DNA from 2 places in the Cohnella massiliensis genome. Region 1 is predicted to be linked to the other one. Evidence: riboswitches for the same ligand, from Rfam matches in the RefSeq annotation. Region 1 holds a riboswitch; the other holds the start of a gene.

Evidence for each region. A riboswitch is a leader RNA that binds a small molecule or an ion and turns the genes downstream of it on or off. The one in region 1 is predicted to bind cyclic di-AMP.
Region 2: another riboswitch for cyclic di-AMP. It lies ahead of B7E11_RS08555 (HAD family hydrolase); the one in region 1 lies ahead of B7E11_RS15155 (CAP domain-containing protein).

Annotation. Positions count from the first base shown of each region.
Region 1 is NZ_LT821259.1:269,233-284,862, reverse strand. It holds gene B7E11_RS15175 (sensor histidine kinase) at 70-1,935, opposite strand; gene B7E11_RS15170 (FAD-dependent oxidoreductase) at 2,099-2,671, opposite strand; gene B7E11_RS15165 (H-type small acid-soluble spore protein) at 2,762-2,947, opposite strand; gene B7E11_RS29615 (hypothetical protein) at 2,947-3,114, opposite strand; gene ku (non-homologous end joining protein Ku) at 3,240-4,112, shown strand; cyclic di-AMP (ydaO/yuaA leader) riboswitch at 4,515-4,656, shown strand; gene B7E11_RS15155 (CAP domain-containing protein) at 4,663-5,481, shown strand; gene B7E11_RS15150 (hypothetical protein) at 5,607-5,819, opposite strand; gene ligD (non-homologous end-joining DNA ligase) at 6,040-6,927, shown strand; gene B7E11_RS29030 (M23 family metallopeptidase) at 7,365-8,252, shown strand; gene B7E11_RS15135 (bactofilin family protein) at 8,258-8,707, shown strand; gene B7E11_RS15130 (ABC transporter permease) at 8,792-9,601, opposite strand; gene B7E11_RS15125 (ABC transporter ATP-binding protein) at 9,594-10,514, opposite strand; gene B7E11_RS15120 (hypothetical protein) at 10,639-10,818, opposite strand; gene B7E11_RS15115 (S24/S26 family peptidase) at 11,023-11,490, opposite strand; gene B7E11_RS15110 (copper amine oxidase N-terminal domain-containing protein) at 11,679-12,737, opposite strand; gene B7E11_RS29610 (hypothetical protein) at 12,792-12,965, opposite strand; gene B7E11_RS15105 (PqqD family protein) at 12,992-13,273, opposite strand; gene B7E11_RS15100 (hypothetical protein) at 13,270-14,052, opposite strand; gene B7E11_RS15095 (hypothetical protein) at 14,199-15,539, opposite strand; gene B7E11_RS15090 (nucleotidyltransferase domain-containing protein) at 15,573-15,630, opposite strand, start outside.
Region 2 is NZ_LT821257.1:389,302-404,931, reverse strand. It holds gene B7E11_RS08565 (DUF445 domain-containing protein) at 1-979, shown strand, start outside; gene infC (translation initiation factor IF-3) at 1,023-1,514, shown strand; cyclic di-AMP (ydaO/yuaA leader) riboswitch at 1,579-1,724, shown strand; gene B7E11_RS08555 (HAD family hydrolase) at 1,875-2,543, shown strand; gene B7E11_RS08550 (mannitol-1-phosphate 5-dehydrogenase) at 2,671-3,879, shown strand; gene B7E11_RS08545 (acyl-CoA dehydrogenase family protein) at 3,960-5,222, shown strand; gene B7E11_RS08540 (aldo/keto reductase) at 5,675-6,649, opposite strand; gene B7E11_RS08535 (IS1380 family transposase) at 6,976-8,445, shown strand; gene B7E11_RS29465 (hypothetical protein) at 8,722-8,886, shown strand; partial or broken gene B7E11_RS30765 (IS1380 family transposase) at 8,937-9,089, opposite strand; gene B7E11_RS08525 (response regulator transcription factor) at 9,659-10,279, shown strand; gene B7E11_RS28855 (bacteriocin) at 10,407-10,646, shown strand; gene B7E11_RS28850 (class IIb bacteriocin, lactobin A/cerein 7B family) at 10,916-11,161, shown strand; gene B7E11_RS08515 (peptidase domain-containing ABC transporter) at 11,907-14,138, shown strand; gene B7E11_RS08510 (beta-barrel domain-containing protein) at 14,135-15,630, shown strand, end outside.

The DNA of each region.
Region 1 (15,630 bases):
TTTTTACTATCCTCCAAACCGCGGGCCTGCGCATCCCCCCTGGGTACTACTTCCGGGCGCTTGGCCGGCTTAAGCGATATCGGATTGGAACGGAATTTGGATGTGAAAAACGCTCCCCCCATTCCGGCCTTCTTCCATCCAGATGTCGCCGCCCATCAGCTCGACGAGATTTTTGCAAATGGCCAGTCCCAGTCCCGCTCCGTCGTAATTTCTCGCCATGGAGGAATCCACTTGGGAGAAAGGAAGGAACAACAGCTCCCGTTTGGAGGGGGGGATTCCGATTCCCGTATCCGCAATCGAAAATTTGACGATCGTGAGCATGCCGGAGTTGGATTTCAGGCTTTCGACCCGAACGGCCTCGGCGCGAACGAAGCCATGATCCGTGAATTTGACGGCGTTGCCGATCAGGTTGACGAGAATTTGCCGCAATCTTACCCGGTCGCCGTACAACCGGTCGGGGATCGTCCCGTCGATCGCGCTTTCCAGCCGGATCCCTTTTTGCATGGCGTTGACCGCAAACAGGTTCAAACATTCCTCGACGCAGGCGCCAAGGTGGAAATCCGAATTTTGCAGGCCGATGCCGCCGGCCTCGATCCGGGAGAAATCGAGAATGTCGCTCATGATGCGAAGCAGGGCCTGGCTGCTTTTCTCCTGGAAACGCAACAGCTCGCGCTGGCTTTCGTTGATCGGCGAGTTCTGCAGCAGCTCGTTGATGCCGACGATTCCCGTCAGCGGCGTTCGAATTTCGTGGCTCATGGCGGCCAGAAACCGGTTTTTGGCGGCGCGCGCGACTTCGGCCTCCCGCTTTGCCCGAACCAGTTCCAGCTCGGTCGCCCGCTCCTCGGTAATGTCTCTTCCCGCAGCGTACAAAAGCAGCCGATTTTCCTGGATCAACGGGAAAAAGGTACCGGAAACCAGCATCTCGTTCCCGAACCGGTTGACCAGATGGAATTCCACTTGCTGGGGCTCGGACAGGCGGAGAGCCAGGCTCGATCTCAATTCCAGCTCCATCCGCTCCTGGGCGTCGTTCACGAGCTTGACCGGATCGATCCCCGAGAAATCTTCCTCCGAAAAGCCGAGTCTCTCGATCACGGCCGAATTGACATGAACGACGCGTTGAACGAGAGGATCGTAACAGACGACCATGACCGGCGAATTTTCGAACAGGGAGACGAAGCGGCTTTCGTGTTCGGCGGCTTTTTTAAGCGCATGCCGCTTGTCGAGAAACATGCTCGTCCAACCGGCCGCAACGACGAATAAAACGCTGGCGCCGATCCCGATCGCCGTTTGCCGCTCATGAAGAACGGCCGGTCCCGGCCAGGAACCGTCCTCCGGCACGAAGCGGGCTCCGGCCATGGAAACGTAATGGGTCGCAATGATTGCAAGACCGAGCAGAACCGCCCCTAATATACGGGACTGGATCGGGATGCCGCCGGGATAACGCGCGCGGAACAAAACGCGTACGGCCATATACGAAATGCCGAAGGCGAAAAGCGCGGAAATCGCGATCGAAAGCGGCTCGTATTCGATTTCCTTCGGCATTTTCATCGCGGAAAAGCTGATGTAATGGAGGACGAGGATATTGAACCCGATCTGCAGGCCGCCGATCGCCAGATGCCGCCGGCGGATCTCTTTTTTCGTCAAGATATGCATCGCCCAATAGGAGGAGAAAACGGACAAGGCGAAGGATAAAATCGAGGAAGACACGCAATACGCGACGGGAAAATCGATATGAAGGGCGCGCATGCCCGTATAATGCGTGAACCAAATAGCCTTGCCCATGACGAGGGAAGACGCCGACAGCAGAAGGCCTTTATTTTTTCCCCTTTTGATAAAAAGATGGAGGATGTTCAATGAAATAAAAGAAAAAACGAGCGCGATCGTTATGGAGAACAGCACCAAGAAATCATTGTAGTGTCCGGTATCGTGTTGCATAGGCGCAGCTCCTACAATATTCGTTTGTATGCCTAAATCTTAAAACGCTTATGGTTAAAAATCAAACCCCAAAGTTAGGCGATTCGGCCGGGTTGAATTGGAACGAAAAAAGAAAAAACCAGAGACTCGTGTCCCTGGTTTCGCGAAAGCGGAAAGATCGAATTTACGCTTGCTTCATCACGTCGTGGTCGACATAACGCTCGCCGTTCATTTCGCTGATCACGTTGATCGCGACTTTGGCCCCGTCCCCCGCCGTAATGATCGTATGCATGCTCGCGCCCGCAACGGTTCCCGCCGCCCAGACGTTGTCGAGGCTGGTTTTCCCCTCGGGAGTGGCATCGATAATCGTCTTGATGCGGGGCTCGGTGCCGGGCTTCGTGCGAATGCCGCTCGCCTCCGCGAGATCGGCGAACATGCCGGTCGCTACGATGACGTGCTGCCCTTCGTACGAAGCTCCGCCCTCGGTCTCGACGGCGATGAAGCCGTCGCCGGCGGTTATTTTTACCGCTTTGTCCGTGACGAATTCGGTTCCGTGCTGCGCCGCCTGCTTTTTGCCGGTTTCGACCAGATCGGGCCCGTTAATGTTCGCGGCTCCGTAGTGGTTTTCCAGCCATGCCCGTCTCGTTACGCTTTGATCGTTGTCGATGACGAGCGTTTTTTTCCCCGCTTTGGACGTGAAAATGGCCGCGCTCGCCCCCGCGGGACCTCCGCCGATAATGACGATATCGTACGACATAGTGAATTCTCCTTCCGCATGGTAATGAAGATTGAAAGATTGCTCTTCCTTATCATACCATTCGGAAAGACCGCTTTCAAAAGCCCGACGTTACGGCCGGCCCTCTTCCAGCCGTTCCACCGATACCGTCAGCGTATTGAGCGGGTCGGATCCGACCCGCACGGTCGCCATTTCGTTCGCGACGTCGACATTTTCGATCCATACCGATTTTCCGCCCAATTGCACGGCAAACATGTCTTCGGATTCGTAAATTTGCTTCGCCCGCTTGACGTCCATCAGGGTCTGTCCTCCTCCATCGTGTCGGTCGTCGTTTCCTCGATCAGTCCGTTGTGGACCGTCACTTGCCCGCCGCCGAGCCCTTCGTTGATCATTCGGTCGACATCCATGTCGTATTCGTCCTTGCCTTCGTAAATGGAATCGGTTTGCTGCGGATTTTCCGCCATGTCCTTTTCCCCTCCTTGAGCGAAACAATAAAAACTTGCTTTAAGTTCCCCCGAGGGGTTTGATTTGATGCAAACGCGGGGAGGATAACAAAATCAAAAACGTTTCGGATGGGAGTGAAATCGCGATGCATACCGTGTGGAAAGGAGCCATCAGCTTTGGCCTCGTTCACGTCCCGGTGAAAATGTTTACGGCAACCGAAGATAAGGACATTCACCTCAGATATATCCATAAGGAGTGCGGGACTCCCATCTCGTATACGCGCAGCTGCCCCCATTGCGACCGTCCGGCCGAATGGGAAGAAATCGTTCGGGGCTACGAATATGAGAAAGGGCATTTCGTGCTGTTCGAAAACGAGGAGCTGGAGGCCGTAAAGCCGGAAAATACGCGAACGATCAAAATTTTGGATTTTGTCGCCCTGGAAGAAATCGATCCGCTTTATTTTCAAAAAACGTACTATTTGTCGCCCGATCAGGCCGGCGCGGGAGCCTACAGCCTGCTGCTTGAAGCGATGCGGGATTCGGGACGGATCGGCATCGCCAAAGTGGCCATTCGGAGCAAAAGCAGCCTCGCCGCCATCCGGGCGGTGGATAACTGCATTTGCATGGAAACGATGTTCTACCCGGACGAAATCCGGTCGCTCCAGGCCGTTCCGAATTTGCCGCAGCAAGCGAACGTGAACGACCGGGAGCTCGATATGGCGAAAATGCTCATCGAGCAGCTGTCCGCGCCTTTCGAGCCGACCAAATATACGGACGATTATCGGGTGGCGATGCTTGAGGCGATCGAACGCAAAGTCGCGGGCAAAGGCGTGGACGTCGTCACCGCGCCGGCCGCCGAGAGAACCAATGTCATCGATTTGATGTCGGCGCTGCAAGCGAGCCTGGAAGCGGTGAAGTCCGTTCCGGCGGACAAAGGGGCAGCGAAGGATGGGGAAGCTCCGGCGGCCCCGAAGCGGCGGACGGCCCGTGGGCGCAAAACGAAGGAGACGGCTCCGTAAGCGGGCGTATGGCTGACGCTGCTCGCCGAGTTCTCCCGAAAGGTGGATGCCGTTTACTGCCTCGCTCTGACATAATAGCGGCCTCCAGGGGCCGCTATTTGCCCGCAGTTCGGGAAATTCCTCGAATAACGGTCTCTCGCGACCGTTATTTCGGATGACGCATCCGTACCCGGGGTCACGCTCAATCAAATGTCGCTGTGCTCGCTGCCCCGCGATCCGGCGATGCGCCCGAATTTTTCGCCCTCATCGCCTCGCTCGCCCCGCCATCCGGCCAATGTGCCCGAATTTTTCGCCCTCAGCGGCTATCCGGGACGCCATTTTGTACGCGGCGTCTTATTTTTCCTGCGCTTCCATACCATTATTTATAGAATGAAATAGAGTCGGAAGATTGATAGAATGTTAAGCGTTCCAAAGCCAAAGTCTGCAGAGCAGACGCGGGGGAACCAAGTTTTCGGGGTGAAGCCGCTAATCGAAGCTATTGCGGCAGGGGCGCTCTTTGACCCGAACCCGTCAGCTAACCTCGCAGGCAAAACAAAGGGAGGAATGCTTTTTGTTCAAGAAGGGAAGCAAACGTTGGGGTACTCTGGCTCTTTCCGGCGCTCTGGTTACGGCCTTGTCGCTGCCGGCCGGCGCTGCATCCGCAGCATCCAATGCCGACGTGAGCGTGCATACTTTCAAATATACGATCAATAGTTCCGATTTGAACGGTCTGCTTAACGGCATCGATCTGGACAGCTTGCTCGACCAAATCAAGCAAGGCCTGTCGCAAGGCACCGTGACGAAGCCGACGGCTCCGTCCGCGCCGTCCGCCGACAACGGCAATTCCGGCTCGAACGCCGGCTCCGGCAATGCGAGCGGCGGATCGAACGGCAGCGCCGGATCGGGTGCGGGCAATGCCGGCTCCGGCAGCGCGGGCTCGGGCAACGCCGGTTCCGGCAGCAACGGCTCCGGCACGACGAATCCGGGCACCACGAACCCGGGCTCGGGCTCGACCGTCCAAACATCGCAATACGCCGCGGAAGTCGCCAAGCTGGTGAACGCGGAGCGGGCGAAAGCCGGCCTCGGCGCGCTTGCGATGGACAGCAAGCTGTCGGAAGTCGCTCTTGCCAAAGCCAAGGACATGTACAATAAAAACTACTTCAGCCATACTTCGCCGACGTACGGCTCTCCGTTCGACATGATGAAGCAGTTTGGCGTGTCGTTCAACTACGCGGGCGAGAACATCGCGAAGGGCCAAAGAACGCCCGCGGAAGTCATGAACGCCTGGATGAACAGCTCCGGCCATAAAGCGAACATCCTCGGCCAAAACTTCACGAAGATCGGGGTCGCTTACTACAACGGCGTATGGGTCCAAATGTTTATCGGCTAATCGCCGCGACGAAAGCAAAAGGCTGCGCAGCCGCATGAGGCGGGGCGCAGCCTTTTTTTTCATGTCGGCTTAACCGAATCCGTTCGTCCGCTTCGCCATCGGCATCGAAATCCGGCTTTCGATTTTCACCCAATCCACGACAACCCCAAAAAGCCCGCAATTCCGCAAACGAGGGCTCCGATCCGATAAGGCAGGTACGTTCTTCCTTCGGGCTCCTTCGTTCCTCTCAAGCGATGCACCCAGCTCCGGAACCATTCCGGATGCACGGCGATGAACAGAGCCGTTCCCGTCCAGAACACAAGCAGAAGCAATACGGCGGCGGTCAGCGGATTGCTCAAGGCGTTCACCTCATTTTCGAAAACGTTCGGAAGGAAAAACGCGAAGCTCCGTCATCCGGCAAAGCCGCGTCCTTGCTCCCGCTATGTTCGGTTTATGCAGGCAAAACGCCGCTTGTGCATGCCGGCGAAAATGTTCCGGCGGATAAAACGGCCGATTTTGGCGTATATTTTCGGAAAAGGCCGGTTGCCGACAATCCGCCGGACAGACGAGGAGAAAGCGATGCCGCAAAACGTTACGTTAACGATGGGCAAGGACGAACTGAACGTTTCCCACCCCGACAAGCTGCTATGGCCGGAGTCCGGCATTACCAAGCTTGACTATGTTCAAACGCTGGCCCGCCTCTCGCCGTATTTGCTCCCGCACAGCCAGGGACGATATTTGACGACGATCCGGTATCCGGAAGGCATCGCCGGCGAGACGTCCTTTTATCAAAAAAATTGCCCGCGCCCCGCGCCGCCGTTCGTCCGCACGGCCAAAAACGGATCGATCGAGTACATCGTGCTCGATTCGCTGCCGACGCTCGTCTGGCTCGGCAGCTTGTACAGCCTCGAATTCCACGTGTCGTGCGAGCGGATCGGCGAGGAGCTGCCCGACCGTTGGATGCTCGATATCGATCCGTCCGTCGAGGAGGAGCCGCGCCTTATGGAAGCGACGGACGCCGTGCTGGACATGCTGTCCAGGCTCGGACTCGAAGCGGTCGCGAAGACGTCGGGAGCGACGGGCGTGCAGGTCGTCATGCCGATCGAGCCCGGCCCGACGTTCGACGAGCTGCGGGCTTTCGGCAAATTCGTGTCGGAATATTTAACCGCCATGAAGCCGAACATGTTCACGGTCGCCCGCATGAAAAAAGACCGCGGCACGTTGATTTATCTCGATTACTTGCAGCACCATCCCGGGCGCACGCTGCCCGTTCCGTACACGCCCAGAGCGCGTCCGGGCGCGCCCGTATCGACGCCGCTCACCCGCGACGAAGTCCGCCGGGACGTGAAGCCCGGGGACTTCCACCTGGGCAATATCGTGCGGCGGCTGGAGACGGTCGGCGACTTGATCGGCCGCTGCAAGCCCCAGCCGCTCGGGCGCGTGCTTCAGTCGCTTTCCACGTTGTAGCCCGAGCCGCCAGCGATTCGCGCCGCGCGCAGCAAAGGCGACAGCATTCGCGCAAGCGCCCGGGCCGCGAACCGCGTCGAAACGTTTCCGGATCGACTTCGCGGCTGTCCCGCAAATCCCGGACGAAATCCTCCTGCGATAATCGCGGGCCGCAAAATAATAGAACGCGAGGCCGGCGATATTCAAGCACAGAACGGCGTCGCCGACTGCAGTGCGAACAGGAGCGGCAAAACGCACAGCCAACCCCATCCGGCTCCCTATTCGGCTCGCCCCCCCTAAAGCGCTCCGCTCGCATAGCTTGGACTCGGGCCTGGCCGGCCTTCGTCGGCCTTTTCGAACAAAAACTTCAGGTATGTTCATAACCTTGCAAGAATAAATAGCAATAGAGCGCTCAAATCGGCAAATCCCCCAAATCTTCGGTCTGGAAAGGAGAGGAAATGGCCAAGCGTAAAAAAAACGTCAAATGGTCGCTGCTCGTCATTCCGGAACCGAGCCGTTCGGCCAAACAATATCATCTTTCCCGCAGGACGATGCTTCTGCTGCCGGCCGCGGCCGTTTTGGCCGCAGCCGGCTCTCTGATCGCCCTCGAGGCCCGCTCGGAGCTTCGCCTGCGGGCGCTCGAAGGCAAGCATGCCGAGGAAGCCGGCGCGCTGTCGTCCGCGCTCGCGGCCAAGGAAAAGGAACTCGCCCTGCTGAAGCGGGAGCTGGACCGCCTGGCCGGCGAAGCCGCCGCCGCAAAGGCTTCCATGCGGCTGCGGAGCGAAACGCCGCGGCCGGACGCGGCCTTCGATCGGCGCGACAGCGGGGCCTCCTCGGCCGCTGCAGCCGGCGGCGCTCCCGTCGCCAAGCTGTCGCTCGAGGACGCCGCCGCCGCGGCCGGTTCCGATCGGCCGCCGGACGAAACCTCGGAACCGGACGAAACCTCGTTTTCTCCTTCCGCGTGGCCGACCGATTCGAAGCGGCTATCGTCCGGCTTCGGGTACCGCAAGGATCCGTTTACGGGAAAATCCGCGTTGCATGCCGGCGTCGATATTTCCGGGGAAATCGGAGATCCCGTCTACGCCTCGGGGAGCGGCACCGTAAAAGAAACGGGCGAAGACGGCTCCCGCGGCCATTATATTATCCTCGCCCACGGCGGCGAAATCGAATCGTGGTATTTGCATTTGGACGAAATCGAAGTGAAGCAGGGGGATGCCGTACGGCAGGGCGAGCAGATCGGCCGGCTCGGCAACACGGGAAGGAGCACCGGGCCGCACTTGCATTTTCAGGTGGTCGAGGACGGCGAGGCGGTCAATCCGCTGCCCTATATCGCAAAGGAGGATTGACGGCCATGCTCAATAAGTCCAAAAGCCCGAAGGGCGCCGCCGATACGTTGATCGGTGCGGGCACCGAAGCGGAAGGCGCGCTCAAGACGCCGACCGGCCTGCGCATCGAAGGCGAATTTCGGGGCGAACTCGAAAGCGAAGGAAACGTGGTCATCGGAAAAACGGGCATCGCCCGCTGCAGCATTCTGGCCCGCGACGTCACCATTGCCGGCAAAGTGTTCGGCGACGTTTGGTCGAGCGGCAAGCTGACCATACTTCCCGGCGGGCATTTGGACGGCAATGCGCAGACGGCCCTGCTTATCGTGCACGAGGGCGGCTGCTTCAACGGAACCGTTCGAATGGAGCCGTCCGAAGGCGCCGCCGCCCGCCTTCAGCCCGCGGTTTCGGCGCCGGCCGGGCCGCAAGCGGACCCATCGGCGGAATCGTCGGGCAAACGGGACAAAAAGGCGGTCTGACCGCCGACGAAGCCAACGCGAAAAAGCCGTCCCGTTCGGCGGCGATTGCCTGCCCGAAGGGACGGCCGGAACGAATGGCTTTCCTTAGCCCGCCACGTCGCGTTTGCGGAACACGGTCCAGGAAATCAGGTTGAAAATGACGAAGTAAACGGCCAGCACGGCGAGCGAGAAGCCGAACGTTGTCGGGTGATTCGGCAGCGGCCCGTTGCCCCCGTCCAAATAATTCGTCAACTGCAGATGCGGGAACAGCACGAACTTGACCCAGGGTTTGTCCGTCAACGACAGCAGGCCGCTGAGCATGCTGCCCGACAGCAGCAGGAAAATCGACAAGCCGATCGCCAGCCCGCTGCTGCGGAAAGCCGCGGACAGCATGAATCCGAACGTCAAAATCACGAGCTGGGTAATGAACAACAGCAAATATCCCGTTGCCGCGTACGCCCACGGAGACCCGCCCGCCAGCGGCGACGATTCGGGAATGAATCCCGCCGGGGATGCTTCGTATCCGAAGATCGCCGCGTTGATGACAAACGTCGCGACAAAGCAAAGCGCGCTGAACAGCAGGGCGAACAGCACAAGCGAAATAAATTTCGAGAGCAGGATGGCCGAGCGGCTCCACGGGCGAATCAGCAGCAGCTTGATCGTTCCCCACGTGAACTCTCCGGCGACGGAATCGGCTCCCTTGACGACTGCGAAAATGGTGATCAGCTGGAAGACGACCGACGTTTCCACCATCATCATATCCCAGTTCGTATAGCCTTCGGTGCCGTCCATGAACGCGATCAGGGCGCTCATCAGCAGCGGCGTCAGCACGATGAAGGCCATCATGATCCACGTCCGGGGTCGCCGGTAAATTTTCATGTTTTCATTTTGCACGAGTTTCCAGAAATTAGCCAATCGAATCACTCCCCGTCACCTCGAGGAATTGGTCCTCCAGCGATTTCGTTTTCTTGCGGATGCCGTAGACGTTGATCCCCGCTTCCACCAAGCGGCGGTTGACGGCCGCGACCATGCTTTTGTCCGCCGTTACGCTAAGCAACCCGTCGACGATCGTTCCCGCGCCCTGGCCTTCGAGAACGCCGAGCGCCGCATCGGGATGATCGACCTCGAACAGCACGTCTTCCGCCGCTCCGGACGCTCCGGAAGCTCCTCCGATGGAACGGATGTCCAAAATTTTGCCCTGCTGCAAAATGGCGACCCGGTCGCACATCAGCTCCATCTCCGAAAGCAGATGGCTCGAGACGAACACGGATGTTCCTTCTTCCCGGGCCAGCACGCGCAAATAATCGCGCAGCTCCCGGATGCCCGCCGGATCCAGACCGTTCGTCGGCTCGTCGAGGATCAGCAGCGAAGGACGGTGCAGGATCGCCTGCGCTACGCCGAGGCGCTGCCGCATGCCCAGCGAATATTTTTTCACCTTGTCGTGAATCCGGTTTTTGAGGCCGACCAATTCGATCACTTCGTCGATCCGCGCCTTGGTGACGCCCGGATTCATGCGGGCGAAGTGCACCAGATTTTGATACCCGGTCAAAAATTTGTACATCTCCGGATTTTCCACGATGGCGCCGACCTTGGAGACGGCTTGCTGCCAGGACGATTTTACGCTGTGTCCCGCAATCGAGATATCCCCGCCGGTAATCGAAATCAATCCGACCATCATGCGGATCGTCGTCGTCTTGCCCGACCCGTTCGGACCGAGAAAGCCGAACACTTCTCCCGGATACACGTCGAGCGAAACCCGGTCGATGATCGTGCGGCCGCCGATGCGCTTGGTCACTTCCTGCAGCCGGACGACTGGTTCCTGAGACATCGTTTCCCCTCCATTTTCCTGCATGCGAAATCGATAGCACCTATTTAAAATAGTTCATTTATGCCCGACCGTCACTAGCCTTAGGGCTAAGTTTCGCGACTGGCCTCGGGGCTAATCGTCGGTTTCAGCTTTCTCCGGAAGCGAGCTCCTCACCCCTTTTGGCGCGTTCGACCGCCTCGCAGCTCAGGCAAACGCCGAGCGGAACGTGAATTTTGTAAAATCCGGTCAAAAACAGCCGATGGGCCGACTCCTTGGGCAAAGACTGATTGCACCGCACGCAAAAAAACCGAACCCCTTGCTTCATGGACCTTCTCTCCTTTTGTCCCCGCATGATCCGCGATACTAACTGTATCAAAGAAAGGGTAACGAGGAGAGCGAAATTTGTCAAGAAAAATCGAGCGAAATTGTCGTTTTTTCGGGAATAAACGTCGCCAAACGCGGTCGGCGATCGGAATCGCAACGAAATCGCATGCGAAAAGGAGGGGCGGGAGGGGAAAAACGCGGGGAATTAAACGGCGCTTTTTCGGGATGCCAAAAGAGCCGCTTTTCTCAGCGGCCAAGAAAGGATAGGAAACCGGACCATCGACCAACTCCAAACGAACGCGAAGAAGCCGCTCGCCTTCCTGATGCGGCGGCCGCGGCGAATCCAAACGAGCTTGCCCAAAATTTGCCCGTCTTCGATCGGTTCGTCGTATTGAAGATTCGTGTCCCCTTTCAACCGATAGCGATAGGCATGTTCCGCCCTTTCGACGCGATGCAGCCGATGCCCGATCAGCCGGCCGTCCCCGGTCGCGAACAGCAGCACGTCTCCGGGCCGGCAGGCGGACCGGTCCGCCTTCTCCAGGGCCAAAAAACGGCACGAGTCGCCCTCCCGAATGTACGGGAACATGCTGTAGCCGCGCGATCGGATGTCGATCCATCCGTGAAGTTCGAGAAACCGCTTGCAAACCTCGATCCGTTTCTCTTCGTGCAGCATTTTCGGTCACCTGACTCTGGATTCGTTCAAATGGAAAAACCGCGGACATCGCAGCATGAAGCGATGAGGCGGAGCGCGCCTTGAGTTCAAGGCCGCTCGCGAATTCGCTCTGCTTGCGATGTCCGCCGGTCAACATCTTATTGCGTCAATCTGTATCATATTTTTATTCGTTAATTCGTTGATTCCCTCTATTGCGCATACTCGTTGTTTTTGAATTGGCCGCGGTAAACTTCCTGCCCGTTCTCGTCGTAGACAACGCCGGATCCGCTGCGAGCGCCGAACGCGAACTCGCCGACGTACTTCCACTTGTCGGGCCATACGTACTCGCCTGTTCCATGGATCATTCCGTCCAGGAAAGAACCGGTGTACGTCGAGCCGTCCGCCCAAACGATCGTCCCCTGTCCCGAAAACTTGTCGTTCGCAAACGAGCCGGTGTACGTATTGTCTCCCGTTTTCGCTTCGTCCTCGGCCAAGGGATTGCTAACGGCTTCGGCCTCCTCTTCCCGCCAAATGAACGTTCCTTTCCCTTCCCTTTTGCCCGCTTTATATTCGCCTTCGTATTTCAACGTTCCGTCCCCGTAGTACCACTTGCCGGAGCCGTCCATCAAGTTGTTTTTCCAGCCGCCCTCGTATACGACGAAGCCTTTGTCGTCGAAGTACTTCCCTTGGCCTTCCAACTTGCCTTTTGCGAAGTCGCCTTCGTAGAAGGTCATTCCGTTCGGATAGACCAGCCTTCCCTTTCCTTCCCATAGACCGTCCTTCTGTTCGCCGACGTAGGTGAATTTGCCGCCGTTAAAGGCGTCGACGAATTGGGAAAGATCCGTCGTCACGATATTGATCAGCTTCTCGCTTTGGTTCCAGCTGACAAAGCGGCCTGTCGCTTCGCTGATGAACCGAAGCGGAACCATGACATAGTTGGCGGAGGCGAAGGGGGCGGCCTCCAGCGTGAAGGAAACGCCGTTGACATAAGCTTCCGTCTTTCCGACGAACAGCTCGATCTTGTAGCCCGCCTTCTCGGCCGTCACTTTCCGGGCCGCGGCGTCCCACTGGACCGTCATGCCGAGTTCTTCGAACGTCGGCCTGAATTGAACGTAAGTTCGGTTCTTTTTGGAGACGGGATGGACTTCGTATTCGATCGCTTCGCCGTCGATCTTTACCTGAATGACGGGCCCCTCCGCCGCGAAGGCGGAGACCGGCAGCAGCAGCAGGAGCAGCCCCGCGACAATCGTGATGACCAGTTTTTTCAAACGCATGTACCTCCTCGTTCAATCGCTTTTCCGAATCGGCCCGGTCAGGCCGGATCAGTGCGATCCCATATCTCCCGACTTGGGCAGGAACGGAATCGTGTAGTCGACGCCTCTAAGCCGTTCCGGCTGGAACGGCGCGATTCCGCCGATCGGACCTGAAAATGCCGTTTCGAAACGAATGGGAACCACTTGCAAAACCGCAGGGGCCTCATAAGGCTTCTTCTCCATGTAGGTAACCTCCCGATCAAACCTTTTTAAGAACTCATGCCTTGCTTCGAACGAAACCGATTTCCGCCAGCTGCTGCAAAAAAAAAGGCAACGTCCCGTTCGGCGGCTTCGCGGCCAATTTCGTACCTTGCCTGCACGGCCTCCGTCAACTGCCCGATGTCCAGAGCCTGTTTCTCCAGGCATTCCCAGACAAACCCGCCGACTTCGTTTACCTGCGCAACCACTCCCCTCTCCGCCTCGACAATCATCCACTCGCCATCCATAACGACGGATTTCGCATGCTCCGTCCGTTCGAATGCAGCCGTCACGAAATCAACTCCCAAAATGCGTCGTTCTTTTGGAAAAACAAATCGTAGGATCGGACGCGGGAAGCCAGCGTTTCGATCAATCGGATAACCTTGACCGTTTCCTCGGGGGCATGCGGCCAGTAAAACACGGCGTTCATCAGCTTGCGAAAGGCGTCCGATCCGGCAAGCTCGGTCCGTTCGACGCGTTCGGACTGATTCAGAAAATGAACGGCGGCCAGCGGGTACGAGACCTCTCCGTTGTTCGCTTCCGAATCGCTTCGAAACGGAGAGTCATAGACGCGAACGTTCCCGTCTTCGGGGATGCAAACAAGAGACGCTTCATCCGACAAGACGGGACGCGACCGCGACATCAAGGCGACCGTCGACTTTCCGGCCCCCGAGCGGCCGGCGAACAAGTAGGCGTTTCCTCGATCCGCAACGCCGGACGAATGGATCAGCACCCCCCATCCGCGAAACGCGATCAACGCGCTGTACAGGTGAACCATCGCATGCTTGAGCGCCAACGGATCGCGCACCTCGAGCCAGGACTCGGCATAATCCTTCGCGACCCGAAGGCGATAATCGCTTCGCGTATAGGCGGTAACCGCGTTCGTCCGGTCGACCGCGACTTCGTAGCCCATAAAGGGCCGTCCGTACCCGTCGGCGACGTGCAGGACCGTATCCGGCTCCGCGGCGGAGTCGTCCGTCCGAAACAGCCCGCGAAACCAGTTCTCGATCCAAGCGGCCGAAGCGCGAATTCGCACCTTGTGCACGGCGATGGAAATCGTGAAATCGGACACAGTCGTTCTCTCCTCGATGTCCGGGATGGGCACCGCCCGGCAGGCGAGCGGAAAAATTTGTAACTATCATATGATACGTAATGTATCTTTGTCAAGCATGGTTTCATCATAGGCTCCGCGCATTAAATGCAGAAACCTTGCGCCCGTTACGGGGAAATCCCGGGCTGTTCGTTAGCCGCATTCTTTTTTTTCATCTGCTCGAGGTACATCAAACCGATCAGACCGACGACAAACAGCATATAGGCGGGTTCTTCCATCCATTGAAATACCGCCCCGTGAATCACGATGGTAATGACCAGGAACTTCGAATAATTATTAAAGCACAGCTTCCGATAGACGAAGAACCACATTGTGATGTAGATGATTAGTCCGAGTAGACCAAGATCGCCATATACGCCCATCCAAGAAAACAATAACGACCACATGCTAGATCCCGTTTGGGAATTGGTAATCCAGTCCGCTTGCTGAACTTCCCAAATGTAGCTCGTAGCCGGATGAATCGTAGCTCCCAGTTGGGATAGAAATCCGTAGTAATCCGGCATGATTTGCGCCAATCTTCCAACTGTGTGACCGGGACCAAGACCAAATAAGCCGTCTTTAAAGGATTGGTGGTATGAATGAATAATGTCGAATACTTGAAGCTTGGCCAGCAATCCCTGAAACGACTTATCGTAATCGGCCCAGTCCGCAAGTTGAGGGAACACCGTTTCCATCATCACCCACACAATGCCAACCAAACCGGACAGCGTGAGAAGGTAGATCATCATTCTTTTTACGCTATAGAAGTTGAAAACGGTCAATAAAGCGAGGCTGATCATAAATACAACCAGCGTTTGCTTATTGTCGACAAATGCCGTTACGAGCAGTTGAACGAGAATGAAGCCGGCTTTGAGTTTGATGGACTTTATGTGGGTAAGCGCATAAATGATGCTCGATAATGCAATGGCTCCGGCCACGTGGTGCCCTGCGCCCATGTTAAGAAATACGCCTTTCACATCGTCTTTTCTGAGGCCGAGCGCAAAGTATTCGACAAATGCGAATGCGGCGTTGATCAAGGCAAAGACAAAGAAGAATTGTCTTAGGCTGCTGATATGATGTTCGGACCACTCTCGATTGACCATGATATACAACAGAACAAACGGCTGAGATAACATGACGAATTCGAGAACGAAGTTTATGGCTCCCGCTCCTGAGTTTACGGCGCTAAGCGCAATCGATCCGGACAGTAAAAAAAGCATCATGTAAATCGGATACGCCGCTTTCGTTTGGATATTCAATAATACGAACGTAGCGATGATAGCGAAAAACGCATAATGCACGAAGTTGAATACGCCCGGAACCCCTACGGCCGTTACGATACGAGAATAGAACGCAAGGATTAACGAAAACATAAGGATTCGAACGTAAGTATCGCTCGTGTGCAAAGTCTGGTTGTCATTCATCGTCATGTAATGCAGCCGTGTCGATGCAGGATTCATATTCATCATCATTTTTCTCCCCGCATGAATGAATGAAAAGAGTCACTTTGTCGGTTGCTCTCTCGCTTTTTGGAAAAACGTTCGTTTCATCCATCGCAAA
Region 2 (15,630 bases), on a different contig from region 1:
ATTTTTGACGAAAGAGAGCATCAAGCAAAAGGCGGGAGAGCTCCGCATCGGGGAGAAGCTGCTCGAAATCGCCGAAGGCCGGCTTCCGGACATCGTCCGCGCGGCGGTCCTGCTCGGCGACTACGGGCTGAAGCATCTGCCTGCGGAGCGCCTGGCCGCGTTTGCGGCGGGGGAGCTGCGGCGAATCGCGGAGAAGGCGGACGCGGCCGCCGTTCTGCGGGCCTTGCGTAACGAGATTTTGGAGCGGGGGTACGAGGAGCGGGCGCTGGACTTTTTGCTGGACAAGGCGGAAGACCTCGTTTCCTCGGATACCGCCCGCTACCAGCTCGGAAGCATGGCGGCTTCGGCACTCGGAAACCTTCAGGTGAACGGCTTGATGGGGTTCGCCGTCAACGCGTTCGTCGGATTTATGAGCGAGGACAAGCTGGGCTACATGCTGCAGGGCGCGATTCTGGGCAAGCTGCGGGAGATGACCGCCGACGAGGGGCACCCGCTGCGGGTGCTGCTGCTTAACGAGCTGCGGCGCGCGCTGATCGATCTGGACCGCAACGAAGCGTTGATCCGGGAGCTTGACGGCGCCAAGTCGCGCCTTCTGGAGCAATGGGACGCCGAAGCCTATCTTCGGCGCTGGATCGAGGAGCTTCGCGACCGGGCGCTGGAATGGATCCATAGCGAGCGGTTCGAGCGGGATTTCGCGCTGCCGCTGCTCGCGAAGCTGATCGAGCGGGTAAGAGGCAACGAGGAGCTGTTGAATGCGTTTCAAAACTGGACCCAGACGCAAATTTCCCAAATCGTCGAGCGAAACCACTCCAAAATCGGCAAGCTCGTGCAGGAAAATCTGGACAAGCTGGACAACGATACGCTCATCGCGATGATGGAGGACAAGCTCGGCAAAGATTTGCAGTGGATTCGGGTCAACGGGGCGGTATGCGGCTTTTTGATCGGGCTGGCGCTCGAGGGCATCAATTTGATGTTATAGGTGCTATAATCGGGTCATTATCGAGGCCGGAGGGAACGAGCGAATGCTGATCATGAACGAGAAAATCAAAGCTTCCGAAGTCGAGCTGACGGGCCTGAACGGAGAGGCGCTGGGCATCGTCCCGCGCGCGGAGGCGTTGGAGCTGGCGAAGCGGCTGAAGGCGGACCTGGTATGCGCCTCGCTGCTCAGCAGCCCGCCCCCTTGCAAGCTGGTTGCCCGGGGGCAGGCGAAGCAGGAGCGGCAGCAGGAGAAAAAGCAGGACCGGGCGGAGGCGCAATCGCTTAAAACGAAGGAAATTCGCCTCACTCCGCACATTGAAGACCACGACTACGAGACGAAGCTCCGCCAGGCGGAGAAGCTGCTGCAGTCGGGCCGCTCCGTGCAGCTTGTCGTTCGTCTGACGAACGCGAAGGAAGGGCAGCGGGCGAAGGAGCTGCTCGAAGCGATGCTCAAGGATTTGCAAGGCGCCGGAACGAAAAAAACGGCCGTGCAAACGAGCGGAAAGCAGGCGGCCGTGCTTGTACTGCCGCGATAAATTTATGTAAGAAAATCTGACTTAAGCGTTTACAATCCTTTACAAATGATAAATAAGACGGTATAGTGGTACTACGCTTAGTTTCCGGCTATATAGGTCGGGAAGCGGGGGAACCAGTTTTTGGGGCGAGTCGTTCGTCTTTTCGATGAACGTAGGGTACCATCTACCCGAGTCCGTCAGCTAACCTCGTCAGCAGGAGATGGGTCATTTCTTTGCTTATAACCAAGTAGAGTGAGGGCCCCCGCACGGTAGGGCTCTTTTTGTTTTATGATGGCCCCTGTTTTTTCTCCTATATCCGTTTCCCGCCGTTTTCCGCCGCTCTCGGACGATAAGCGAAAATGAAGGAGGGAACCGCGAAACATGATCAAAGCTCTTATTTTCGATTTCGACGGAACGATCATCGACACGGAAACCGCTTGGTACGTCGCTTTTCGCGAAGCTTACCAGCGGTATGAAGTCGATCTCAGCCTGGAGATGTACTCCGGATGCATCGGAACGAGCTTGCACGCCTTTAATCCTTACGAATATTTGATGACGGAATTGAAGCTTCCGATCGATCGGGACCAGTTTCGCGTTTCCGTTCAGGAACGCCATGCGGCGCTTATGCTTCAGGAAGCCGTCCGGCCCGGCATTCTGCATTTTCTGGATTCCGCCAAGGCGGCCGGCCTGCGAATCGGCCTGGCCTCCAGCTCGGATCGGGCCTGGATCGACCGGCACCTGGAGCAGCTTAATCTGAAGGAATATTTCGAAGTCATTCGAACGAAGGACGATGTCCGGGAGGTCAAGCCGAATCCCGAATTGTACCTTCAGGTGCTTGAAGCGATGGGCATTGCAAACGACGAAGCCGTCGCGATCGAGGATTCGCCCAACGGCGCGCGTGCCGCTGTTGCCGCAGGACTGCGCTGCGTCGTCGTCCCGAACGAAATCACGCAAAGCCTGGAGTTTCCGGAGCTTCCGGGAGCCATCTGGGCCAAATCGCTGGAAGAAGTCGTCTTCGAGTCGCTTTTGACCGGTTCGCCCGTCCGCTAAACCCGGCGGCGGCGAACTTGTCCTAGAGGCGGGGGCGAAAGCTCCGCACCGTCAATAAATTGAAAATTCAGATTTTATTTTCACCGTAAAGGCTGGGGTTTTTGATAAGGGAGAGGAGAGAACGATATTGAAATCCAGGAGAGCCGTCCATTTCGGAGCGGGCAATATCGGCAGGGGACTCGTCGGGTTGCTGTTGTCGCAGTCGGGGTATGAGATCTGTTTTGTCGCCCGCAACGAGAAACAGATCGAGCTGCTGCAGCAAAGAAAACAGTACACGGTCACCTTGGCCAACGAAAACAGGGATACGAACGTCGTGCGCAACGTATCGGCCGTCCATGTCAAAAACGACAAAGCCTTGCGGCAAACGATCGCCGAAGCGGACTTGGTCACGACGGCCGTCGGCGCTTCTTCGCTGCCTCATATCGCGGAGTCGCTCGCCAAAGGCATCGCTTTCCGCCTGCGGGAAAACAAACGGCCATTAAACGTCATCGCCTGCGAAAACGCCGTCGGGGGCAGCGCCCAGCTCAAGAAGCTGGTGTACCGCCATCTGGATGAGCAGTCCCGCGAACGGGCGGACCGTTACGTTTCTTTTCCCAACTCCATCGTCGACCGGATCGTTCCGCAGCAAAAAAACGAAGATCCGCTCGCGGTGCAGGTCGAGCCTTTTTTCGAATGGGTCGTTCATCGTTCCGGCAATATGGGCGATATCGGGGATATTCGGGGCATTCAGGTCGTCGATAAGCTGGAGCCGTATACGGAGCGCAAGCTGTTCACCGTAAATACGGGTCACTGCGTTGCCGCTTATTTCGGCTACTTGTCCGGCTATCGGACGATTCAGGAAGCGTTGAAGGATGCCCGCCTTCGCTCCAAAGTCGAGAAAGTGCTTCATGAAACGGGAGAAATGCTCATTCGAAAGCATGGCTTTAACGAGTTGGAGCATCGAAAATACATCCGCAAAACGCTTGAACGGTTCGCCAATCCGGCGCTGGCCGACAAAGTGATTCGCGTCGGAAGGTCGCCGCTGCGCAAGCTGGCGCCGAACGACCGCCTCGTTCGCCCCGCGCTCCAGGCGCTGGCGCTCGGGGTCGAGGCGCCGCACCTCGTCTCCGCCATCGCCTCCGCCTTGATGTTCGATTACGAGGGCGATCCGGAAGCGGTAAGGCTGCAGGAGCTTATCCGCAAATACGGCGTCTCCCACGCGCTGACCGGAGTGACGGGAATTCCGGAAAAAAACCGGCTGCACGCCCTCGTCGCCGCCGAATACGGGAAAATGCGGCAGGCGGCGATGCGGCCGCCGCTCGGGAATATGTCGACGCTCGGGAATATGTCGAAATGACATCGGCCTTGGCCCGGTATTATACTGGGCTAAGGCTTGTTTTTTTGCAGATTATAACGACAAGGGTGAGGCCGGTGTTTTTGGAGGACGACAGTTGGATACGCTCGGTGCGGGAACGCTCCGGGCCGATGGAGAGGGCAGGCGAGCTTGATTCCGATTTGATCGAAGCGATCTATGAGGAAAAGCTGTTCAAGCTGTTCGTGCCGGAATCGATGAACGGCGCCATGACGCCGCTGCCCGAGGCGCTCCGCGCGTTCGAACGGGCGGCGTGGATCGACGGCGCGTTCGGCTGGGCGGTGACGATCGGGGCCGGGGGCGGTTTTTTCGCGGCGACGATGGATCAGGAGAGAGCGCGGGAGCTGTTTTCGGCGCGCGAGGCGGTCATCGCCGGAAGCGGCTTGCCGACCGGCCGCGCCGTGCGCGCGGAAGGAGGCTATCGGGTGTCGGGGCGCTGGAGCTATTGCAGCGGGGCGTTGTACGCGAGCTTCTTTACGGCGAATTGCGTCGTTGTCGCGGCGGAAGCCGGCGAGGCCGGGGCGGATAGAGTAGGTGGAGCTGACGGGGCCGGTGGGGCCGGGGCGGAAAGGGATGACGGAGCTGGCAGGGCCGGTGGAGCCTGGGCAGAAAGGGATGACGGAGCTGGCAGGGCCGGTGGAGCCTGGGCGGATAGGGTTGGCGAAGCAGACGGGGCCGGTGGGGCCGATGCGGGGAGACCGCCGCTTGTTCGCTCGTTCGCTTTTCTGCCCTGGCAGGTTGAAGTGATTCGCGATTGGAACGCCTTCGGACTTAGGGCGACGGGCAGCCATACGATCGTTGTGAACGACGCGTTCGTCCCGGACGACATGACGTTCGACATTATGGAGCCGCCGCGGCTTGCGGACCCGATTTACCGGTATCCGTTTCTGCCGTTTGCCCAAACGTCGTTCGCCGCCGTCGTCCTGGGCATCGGCCGGCATTTTCTGGACGAATGCGCGGGATTTGCGGACGAGCGCAAAGCCGATTGGGAGGCCGTCAAGCCGCGGAAGTTGGAGCTGCTGCTGTCGTCGCTGGCCGAATGGCGGCGGGAGGTCGACGCGGCTGCCGATCGCTTCCATGCGGCGGCGACCGAGACATGGGCCGGCTTTTTGCGGGCCGGCGCGCTTTCCCCCGAGGCGGAACGGCTTGTCGGCCGCCGCAGCCGGGAAGCGGCCCGAACCGCCGTCCGCGCGGCGGAGGCGCTGTTCCCGCAGCTCGGCATGACGGCGCTGCGGCAGGATCACCCGCTCAACCGGACGTGGCGGGATTTGCACACGGCGGCTCAGCACTCGGTGCTGCAGCCGGACGGCGATGAGGAGAATATCTGACGAAACCTTCTCCGCCAAGGCGGGATCATTAAAAAGAATCGCCAGGACGGGCGCGGGGCCTGCCGAGCGATTCTTTTTTAGTTTAAACTCTTCACCGTGCGAAAGCTGCTGCTCGTTTGAACCGCCAACCGCATGCAGCCGAACGCATTTGAGTAAAAATGACTCATCTGCCCGCCACCGCACGCCCGCTGCCGATCCAGTTGAGTCGTGGCGACTCATCTCAACCCTCCATGCGCAAATGGCCCCACGAACTTGAGTAAAAATGACTCATCTGCCCGCCACCGCACGCCCGCCAGCGATTCGGTTGAGTCGTGATGACTCATCCCAACCCGCCAAACGCATGCGACCGTACGCAGTTGAGTAAAATTTACCCATCTGAATGCCTTCGCACACCCGCTAACGATCAAGTTGAGTCGTGGCGACTCAACTTGGACCCTTCATCGCGGGGCGGCTTAAGGAATCCGCTGCCCGCGGGCGCTCACGTACAATTTGTACCATTCCTCGCGCGACAGTTCGACCTTCTCGGCGTCTTGACAGGCGCGAATCCGCTCCGGATTTTTCGTGCCGATAATCGCCTGAATGCCGGCCGGATGCTTCAGCAGCCAGGCGAGGACGATCGCTTCCCGCGTCGTGCCCTTCCGCTCGGCGAGCCGGGCGACCAGCGCCGCGGTCTGCTGGACCGATTCGCTCTCGCCGTCGATGTTCCGCCCCGTAAACAACCCCTGGTCGAGCGGGCCCCATGCCTGCAACTGAATGCCCTCCAGGCGGCAATATTCCAGCGTGCCTTCCGGGAACGTGTCGTCCTTCGCCACGAGGCGGTTCAGATGAACGCCCTGATCGAGCCAGCCGCAATGCTTCAGGCTGAGCTGCAGCTGATTGACGATCAGCGGCTCGTCCAGAGAAGCTTGCAGCAGCCGAATTTGCCCCGCGCTCATATTGGATACGCCGAACGCGCGCACCTTGCCGTCCCGCTTCAGGATGGTCAGCGCTTCGGCTACTTCTTCCGGGTCCATCAGCGGGTCCGGCCGGTGCAGCAGCAGGATGTCGAGGTATTCGACGCCCAGCCGCTTCAGGCTCCCGTCCACGCTGTTCAAAATATGCTCCTTGGAAAAATCGTAGCGCTGCGGCTCGTCCGGTCCGTCCTCCAGCCGGATGCCGCACTTGGACTGGATCAGCATCCTCTCGCGCAGACCGGGGCGCTCCTTCAGCACTTGACCGAACACGGCCTCGGCCTTGCCTCTCGTATAAATATCCGCATGATCGAAAAAGTTGACGCCGATCGACAAGGCGGCCTCGATCGCTTCGTGCGCTTCCTTGACGTGCGCGGGCTCGATCGGATCGCGGTTCCAGCCGCCGCCGAGCGGCATGCAGCCGAGGGCGATCCGGCTGGCTTCGATGCCGCGCTTTCGCAACGGGATCATCGTCATCGTGGCAACGCTCCTTTTTTTCGGAAATGGCGTGACAACTTTTATTATAGAAATAACGGGAAGAAGGAGAAAGCGGTTCATTTTAAAACTAGGGTAGAAAAAATTAAGAGAAATTCGACATTAACCGACATTGCCTAATCGAAAAATGGTATAAACATGAAATCGGAAAGTAACCTCGTCAAAAAGTGAAAGATCCAGGCCGTGACAGGTTTTTTCCGTCATAAGAAGTTGCTAATTTTTTCGCAAAATAAACAGGACACTGCATGCCTCTTGTCAAAGGTTAAACCACCACAGAATAACCGACGAGAGGGAGTGTCCTTAGCAACATGGTACCACAAGCAACGAACCATGCGCCAGAACAAAAAACACGCCGCGAACGCCGAATGGAAATTCTTGCGGAGCGTCGCCGAATCAAACAGATCGTGAAGAAGTTGAGACCGGTCACGTTCGACAACAACACCGTCACGGAAGCCGGTAACTTCCAGTTCCTCGCTCGATTCAAGGAACTCATCGGTCTGGATGCCCTGATTGAAGATCACTTCCATCTGGAGCAGAAAGCCAACTGTGTCTACCCGGCCTCTAAGCTTGTCGATCATTTGCTGGACTGCGCGCTGCTCGGCCACACGCGTTTTTCGCATATGAATGCCCTGCAGTCGGACCCAGGTTACCAGATCGTTACCGGTATCGACCGCTTTCCTGACGAAAGCACCTTCCGCGGCTTCTTGAGCAAGCTCACCTGGAGCCACTGGGTTCGGCTTGTAGCCTTCAGCCGGGAGTTGCTGGCTCGCCATGCTCGGATGGGTGAAAAGCGTCTGGTGTGGATCGACATCGACGATACAGTCATCACGCTATTCGGTGAACAAGAAGGCGCAACAAACGGCTACAATCCGCGTTACCACGGACGCCCCTCGTACAAAATCCGGGTTGCCTTCATCGCCGGAAGCGGCGAGCTCATCCACTTGCAAGTGAATCCCGGCAACACGAACGGCATGAAGGATCTGCTCTCGTTCGTTAAAGAAATCGAGGCGATGCTGCCGCCGGAATGGATCATCGAAGGCATCCGGGCCGACTGCGGCTTTGCCGATGACACTGTCATGGCGTACGCTGAAGAACGTGGGTGGCAGTACATCTTCAAACTGCCGAAGAAGGCCACTGTGAAGAAGGCCATTTCTTACCTTCAGCAGCATCCTGCGTTCTGGGAAACGCTGGCGGAAAAACAAGAGGACATCACGTTTGCGACCGAAGACGATCGTTGGGCTGCTGCCGACATCCCGATTCTCCTCACCAACTGGGAGAAAGCACGGCGCTGCGTCATCTACCGGGAAGCCCACGAAACCGAGCGTACGACCGATGACCAATTGACGATGGCGCTTACGACCTATTCCTTCCAAGCCATCGTCACGAATGCCGAACTCAAGCCTTTGCCGCTGCTTCGCTCGTACAACAAGCGGGCCAACATCGAGAATCGCATCGATGAATTGAAAGAAGGTTATGCGGTGGAGCAGAACAGCCAGCATTCCCTGCTCCGGAACTTGCTGTTCAGCTGGATCAAAGCCATCGCCTACAACGTGATGGTCTGGTTCAAACAGACGCTGATGCCGGAATCGCTCAACCGGTGCGAAGTCCAAACGATTCGCCGGACGGTGATCCGGGTGCCCGCCAATGTGGTCGGTTCCGGCCGATACCAGCATATCCGGCTTGCGCCGAATCCGACGCTCGCTGGCATCGTCGACACCATGCAACACAAGCTTAGAGCGTTGGCTGAACGGTTCATACTCGTTCAGCCAGTGGCATGACGGATCGATTCATCGCCTCAACATGACGAAATTGGAACCTGTAAAATCAGGGTCTTCTTTGGGTTTGCCCAAAAGCGATTAGCACTCCCGTCTGAAAGCAAGAAGATTCGAAATCCAGTCCCAAAACCCGCATCGAAACGGGGATTCCGCGGACAATGACGGGTTATCCACAGGCTTGAGTTATCCACATTCCGATTTCATGATAAAATGTTTTCTGGATTTTATTTCCTCGGGATTTTATTTCTTGCAGCGAATCAGAGACGGGAGGCTGGAACGATGAATGTAAAAACGATTTTCGACTCGTTAAATCGACTCGTACAAAAACGCCCGGCTATAGGCTGGATGATTCTGGTTGCGTTTGCTCTTTGCGCTTTGGCCACCGTGTTTGGAAGGGTAAGCGACTTTATTAACGGCTTTCGTGACGGTTGGAATGCATATTGAATAGGCGTTTTGCGGAGCTCCGATATGACAATGTTAGCGAGATGAATGAAACGCTGGTTGTAGAAGCGCCACAAATCGATCGGCGGCCATCCCCAATTGGTCCCGATCGCTTCGTATTGCCCGTCCGTGTCGAACTCGATACGACCCTGGCCGTCGTCAACCCCTTGCGCCTTCCGAAAAACCGCCGCCCGGCGGTTTTTTTTCTTCAGGAAATCGCTTTGCAAATTTCCTGATCCCGAAATTCGACGAAGACGTCTGGCAGCCGTTAGCGCACTTGCGCTCAGTCCTATCCGCCGATCCGGGCTTATGGCCGGTCGGAGGAGGAGGAATACCCGGTCGCCGGTCGGGTTTTGACTTGCAGCTCCTTCCTGTGCCGCAGATTTTGAGGAAATCAAAGGCGGCTCCGATGCGACCGCGATCAGTTCCCATGCCAAAGGTCATAATTCCAGGATCCGTTCCCAACATACTGAAAATATTTGGTTAAATTTTAAGGTATTCGACAAATTATTACAAAAAACAGCGATTCAAAGGTGTAAAATGTGCGCATGACTAATTTACTATATTTTCTGAATGCTTCCATGATTTCTATTTTTGGCAATTGGAAGTCGAAACTTAGCTGCTGCGGGTTGTGAAACTGTTCGGTCTGCGGCACTCGTTGTTCTCGTTTAATAATGGCTGAAGTAGTGCAGCAAAATTATCGTCGTAACTGCGCCCATAGATGAATGAATCGACAGGAAATACGAAGGAAAGGAAGTCATTGCATTTGAGCGATATGCCTATTCGTATTGGGATCGTCGAGGATGATCCGCTGTTCCTGCTGGCGTTGTCTCGCTACTTAAATTCCCAGCCCGATATGAACGTTACAGGAACCGCTGCCAGCCGTGCCGAAGCCTTGCAAATGATACTACTGAAGCCTCTAGACTTGATTTTAATGGATGTCGTTCTGTCGGACCAATTAGATGACGGCATTCAGGCTACTATTGAAATTCTGGAGTCGCTTAAAGTGAAAATCATTATGATGTCATCCCGCCGAGATAAAGACATAATTCTTCGTGCGTTTGCGGCAGGGGCGATTGATTTTGTTCCAAAAACCAGGTACCGGCAATTGCCCGAAATTATCCGTGCCGCATTGGATGTTTTCAATCCGCATGCCATATTGGCTGAGGAATACGGGGAGCTGCGGAAAAAGGAACTACTTTCACGTTTGTCTGCATCCGAACAAGAAATATTTGAATTATTGCACCAAGGGTATACCCGCTCCGAGATTGAAAAGAAACTTTTTAAGTCAGCTAGTACGATAAAGAATCAAATTAACAGCATTCTCCGGAAATTGGAGGTTTCAAATTCGAGAGAAGCAGTTCGTAAGGTCGAAACGCGTGGAGTAGGAAGATAAACAAGAAGATCAGGCTGTTTGTAGATAAGAATTCGCGCCAAAAAGATCCAAAAAATTTAGAACTACCATTAATAGATTAAATTCACTATTTTAGAAGTGGCTCTATAAAATAAGGAGGTCGTGTTTAATGACAGCTGTAGGTTTTTATGATCTCTCCAAAGAAGAATTATTGGAAGTTGACGGAGGAGGATTTTGGTCAAGCGTTGCTTACTACGCATTTACTGGTGGAATGGGTGCTTTGGGAGCGGCAGCTGGAGCGGCAATAGGCGGTCCTGTTGGAGGGGTGATTGGAGGGCGAATTGGGACCGTTGTAGGCGGAGGAATAGGAGCTTACGTAGGAGACCTAATTTGGGATGCAGCACATTAAAATTCGATGATACAAACATTAATTAACATTTCTATCATAATTATTGCTCTTGTGATCTTGGATTTTGTTATCGAAGCCAAGTTTCATATTCGAAAGCGTATTGTTAAAAAGGTCGGCGTACTTCTTACAATTATTTTATCAATTGTGTTTGTGGCGGGGATTGATACTATTTTGTTAAACTATTGGCCGGAACTCCAAAATAATGAATTATATAAATTCACTAAAATTGGATTTATCGTTTATTTCGTGCCTAAGAAAGGGGATAAAACATGACTCAATTTATTGAACTTAATGAACAGGAATTGAAAGAAGTTGACGGGGGAGGCCTTTTAGGTGCAATCGCTGGCGGTGTAATCGGTGGTCTTATCGGAGTTGGTGTCGGAATGGTTGCCTACACAACAGGAAGACTAACAGGAAATACTTCTACAAGCAGCTTTAATTCTGTTATGAGAGACTCCATGATGGCAAGCGCAGGAATTGGAATGTCGTTTGGAGCATTAGCTCCAACTCCTTGATTAAACAAAAAGAGGACTAGGTAGCCTGGTCCTCTTTATCTAGTATGATAAAAACTAACTTATGAGGTCAATATAGATGATAAGAATTGAATTAAATAAGAGCATTCGCTTTGAAAATGTCGCTTCTATTCGAAAAAAATTAAAAAAATCTAACATAAATCGTGCCGTTTCGTAACCTGCCGAATTATCAAACCGTAAACTACAAATATCAAAATTCAGGTGAACTTTATGAAAAAAAACAATCATATTTTGTTTAATTATAACATTAATTTTTTCGGTTCTTAGTTTTATCTATTATATCCCAACATTTACGGATACGACAATTTTAGTGTTGGGCGTGGTTGTTATGCTAAATCTTTTTATAGTTGCTGAGCTAAATAAAATAACCCAACAACCTGAAAAAGTTCAGCTTTGGAGAGTGTACTTTTCTGTTATTTGTTCCGGATTAATATTAGTTATTAAGATGTGAAGCGGAATTGTGAAGTCTGAGAGACTTGCTTTTGAGAAAGGGGTGAAAAAATGGAGTGAGTTCTTTCGACTACGGGTTCTATTTAATTGACGAGTATTATTGGAGTTTTATCTCAAAAATAATTAATCTATTAAATTTAAATTCGGGAATACCAGCAAAACAAAATTTTAAATAAAACAAAAAAAGTATTTTTAGCTTCTTCTATGCTGACCATACTCATGCTTATAACATCCTTAATCGTGTATCAATAATCAAAAACACAGGAAGTGTGTTTTAATGGCTTTTCACAAAAAGTATACCGTTATCAAACAGAATGATATAAAAGATTGCGGAGTCGCATGCATTGCCGTAGTAACGAAACAGTACGGACGACAAATTCATTTATCGCGAATCAGGGAAATCGCCGGCACCGACCTCCAAGGAACCAACGCCCTCGGCCTCATCAAGGCCGCCGAAAAACTCGGTTTTACAGCCAAGGGAGTCAAAGGCGACAAAGAGGCCTTCTTCAGTGATTTTCCCCTGCCTGCGATTGCCCATGTCGTCATCGACCAGTCGCTGCTGCATTATGTCGTCATACATAAGATTTCCAAGAAACAAGTGATAGTTGCCGATCCGGCCAAAGGCATTGTCAAATATCCCCCGGATGATTTCTTCAAGATCTGGACGGGGGTTCTTATATTGATGGTTCCGACTCCCCAGTTCAAGAAAGGAGACGAGACAAAGGGGCTTTTTTCGCGGTTCTTCGGCTTGCTCAAGCCGCAAAAAAAGCTGCTTGTCCATATTTTTTTCGCCTCCGTTCTTTTTACCGTGCTCGGGATACTCGGAGCGTTTTATTTCAAGTTTTTAATGGACGATATTCTCCCCTATGCACTGGAAAAAACCTTGCATATCGTCTCGATCGGCATTATCGCCCTTTATCTGTTTAAAATCATTCTGAACGCATTCCGGTCCCATCTCCTGCTTTATCTTAGCCAGAAGCTCGACTTAAGCCTCATTCTTGGCTATTACCAGCATGTACTCGGGCTTCCGATGAACTTTTTCAGTACTCGCAAGGTCGGCGAGATCATTTCGCGTCTGATGGATGCTTCCAAGGTGCGGGAAGCGATATCGGGCGCGACGCTGACGATGATGATCGATACGCTGATGGTTGTTGTCGGCGGGGCGATTCTGTATTCCCAAAGTCCGTTTCTGTTCGGGATTACGGCAGCGCTCGTTCCACTGTACGTCGCCATCGTCTGGGTATTCCATAAACCGTTCAAAACGGTCAACGAAAAGCAGATGGAAGAAAACGCGCAGCTTACTTCCTATATTGTCGAGTCTATCAACGGTATTGAAACCGTCAAAGCCTATAACGCCGAATGGCAGTCCGACTACGAGACGGAAAAGAAGTTTGTCCGACTTCTGCGTACGCTGTTCAAGTTCGGCTGGATCAATAATTTGCAAAGCTCCTTCAAAGGCTTTGTCGAGCTGGTTGGCGGCGTGGTCATTTTATGGATCGGATCCTATCAGGTTATGCAAGGGCAAATGAGTGTCGGTCAGCTCATTACATACAACGCTCTGCTCGCCTACTTCCTTCAACCGATACAGAATATTATTAATCTTCAGCCGATGATGCAGACGGCCGTAGTCGCTTCCAATCGTCTGGGCGAGATTTTGGACCTGGAGCTGGAGCGTTCCGCCGACGAGGACAAAAAGATTTTTCCAACAAGTCTTCGGGGCGACATCGAGTTTCGGAATGTCGATTTTCGCTACGGAACCCGGGCGCTAGTGCTTAAGAACATCAATCTGGATATCGCTCCGGGGGAAAAGGTTGCGTTTGTCGGCGAAAGCGGATCAGGCAAAACGACGCTCGTCAAGCTGCTTATGAACTTCTACCCTTACGAAAAAGGGGACATCGTCGTCAATCGTTACAATATCCAGGACATGAATATCGATGCTTTGCGAAGCAAGATTGCCTATATTCCGCAGGAAAACTTCTTTTTCAGCGGCACGATCAGGGAAAATCTGGTTCTGGGCTTGCGGGAAGAAATTCCGTTCGAGAAGGTAATCGAGGCGGCGGAAATGGCGAAGGCGCATGAATTCATTAACCGGCTTCCTCTTCGTTATCAAACGATGCTGGAAGAGAATGGAGCCAACTTGTCCGGGGGACAAAGGCAAAGGCTTGCGATTGCCAGAGCGCTTCTTAAAAATCCCGATATCCTTATTATGGACGAGGCCACAAGCAATCTCGATTCCACGACGGAGAAGGCGATTTCCGACACCATTCAAAATATCGGCCGGGAAGTAACCACGATCATTATCGCCCATCGTTTAAGCACGATTATGCGCTGCGATCGCATTTTTGTCATGGAGAACGGGGAGTTTATCGAGACCGGCACCCATCACGAATTGATGCTCCGCAAAGGGAAGTATTACGAGCTGTGGAAAGATCAGCTGCCCGAACATGAAGATCGGCGCGAGAATGCGGAGTCTGCCGGCGAATTGAGACAGGGGAAGGTTTACGCATGAGCGTGATTGTGAGAGATTTGAAGGACTTGTCCGACAGCAGGGAGCTTCTGGAAACGAAAGCGTCTCCCGTCATTCCGGTTTTTATTTATATTTTGATCGCTTTGCTGGCTGCAGCATTGATGTGGACTTACTTTGGGGAGAGAGATGTCGTGGTCAAAACGGCAGGCATCGTTCGGCCGAATTCGCAGATCAGCACGGTGAAAACGAAAGTGACCGGACAGGTCGCGTCGATCGGCTTCGATGCCGGGCAACGGGTTGAAAAAGGGCAAAGACTGATGTCGCTAAAGGCGGATGCGCTTGAACAGCAAAAGGAAATATACGCAGAGCAAATCAAGCAAAAGGAGGCGGACCTTCGGCAGCTTAGCTGGTTTAAGACGAGCGTTCAGTCCGGCAAAGATCAATTTCCCGAAGCTGCCCATGGATCGGAAATTTATGAACAGTTCAAAAAATATCTTCTCGATTACGAACAGTTGCAGAACGAGATTCAAAAATACGAAGCGGACGTTCGGAAACTGCAAGGCGAAAATCAGTACAACCTGCAGGTGACGCGTCAGCAAAAGACCGAATTGACTCAGGAACTTGAAGAAATGGGACTGCTGCTTCAGTCGGTTCGGGAAAATAAAAACTTGTTCAAGAGCGCCGGCGGAGTATATGTCGGTCAATACATTCAATACAACTATAAGATTAAACAACTGGAGGAGGTCGTGTCGGAGAAGCAAAACCAATACGAAACTTCAATGACGCTCGGAATCGACCTGGTCCCTGCTCGGCAAATCGAAAATGAATGGAAAGCTTTAGAGAGCGCCAAATTGGAATTGGAACGTTACCGAAACGAAACGATTACGGCACTGGAGACCGAAATTTACAATGCGGAGAAGAAGTTGGCGGATCTCGAAGCCGTATTGGCCAAAAAGGATTACGATTCCGAGGTAGCAAAGGCAGGGAAGCGGCAGCTTGAAGCGGCGGTCGGCAAGTTCGAGCAAGATAAGCTGGTGGAAATCGGAGCTTCGATTCAAGCCGTAGAAGACCAATTGCGAAACCTTCGAGATCAGGTCGAACAGACGGAACTCGGGGTGAACGACTATGTTATCGAAGCGCCGATAGGCGGAATCGTCAATGTTGTTTCGGAAGTTAACGAGGGGGACTTGGTTGCTTCCGGAACCGAGGTTTTAACGATCATTCCGGAGAACGATTCTCAATTTACGATTCGTCTTACTGTGCAAAATAAAGATATTGCCGATATTCGCGTCGGCGATCCGATCAAATATCACTTCCCTGCGCTTCCGTACAAGGAATACGGCGAGCTGGAAGGGACAATCACGAAGATCAGCACCGATGCAAGCTACAACCAGGCGGACGGTCAAAGTTACTATGCCGTCGAGGCGACGATCGAAAACAAGCCGTTATACAGCTATAAGGGCGAGGAAGCCTCCATTAAGGTCGGCATGATTTGTGAAGCGTACGTCGTAACGGAATCCCAGAAAATCTTGTA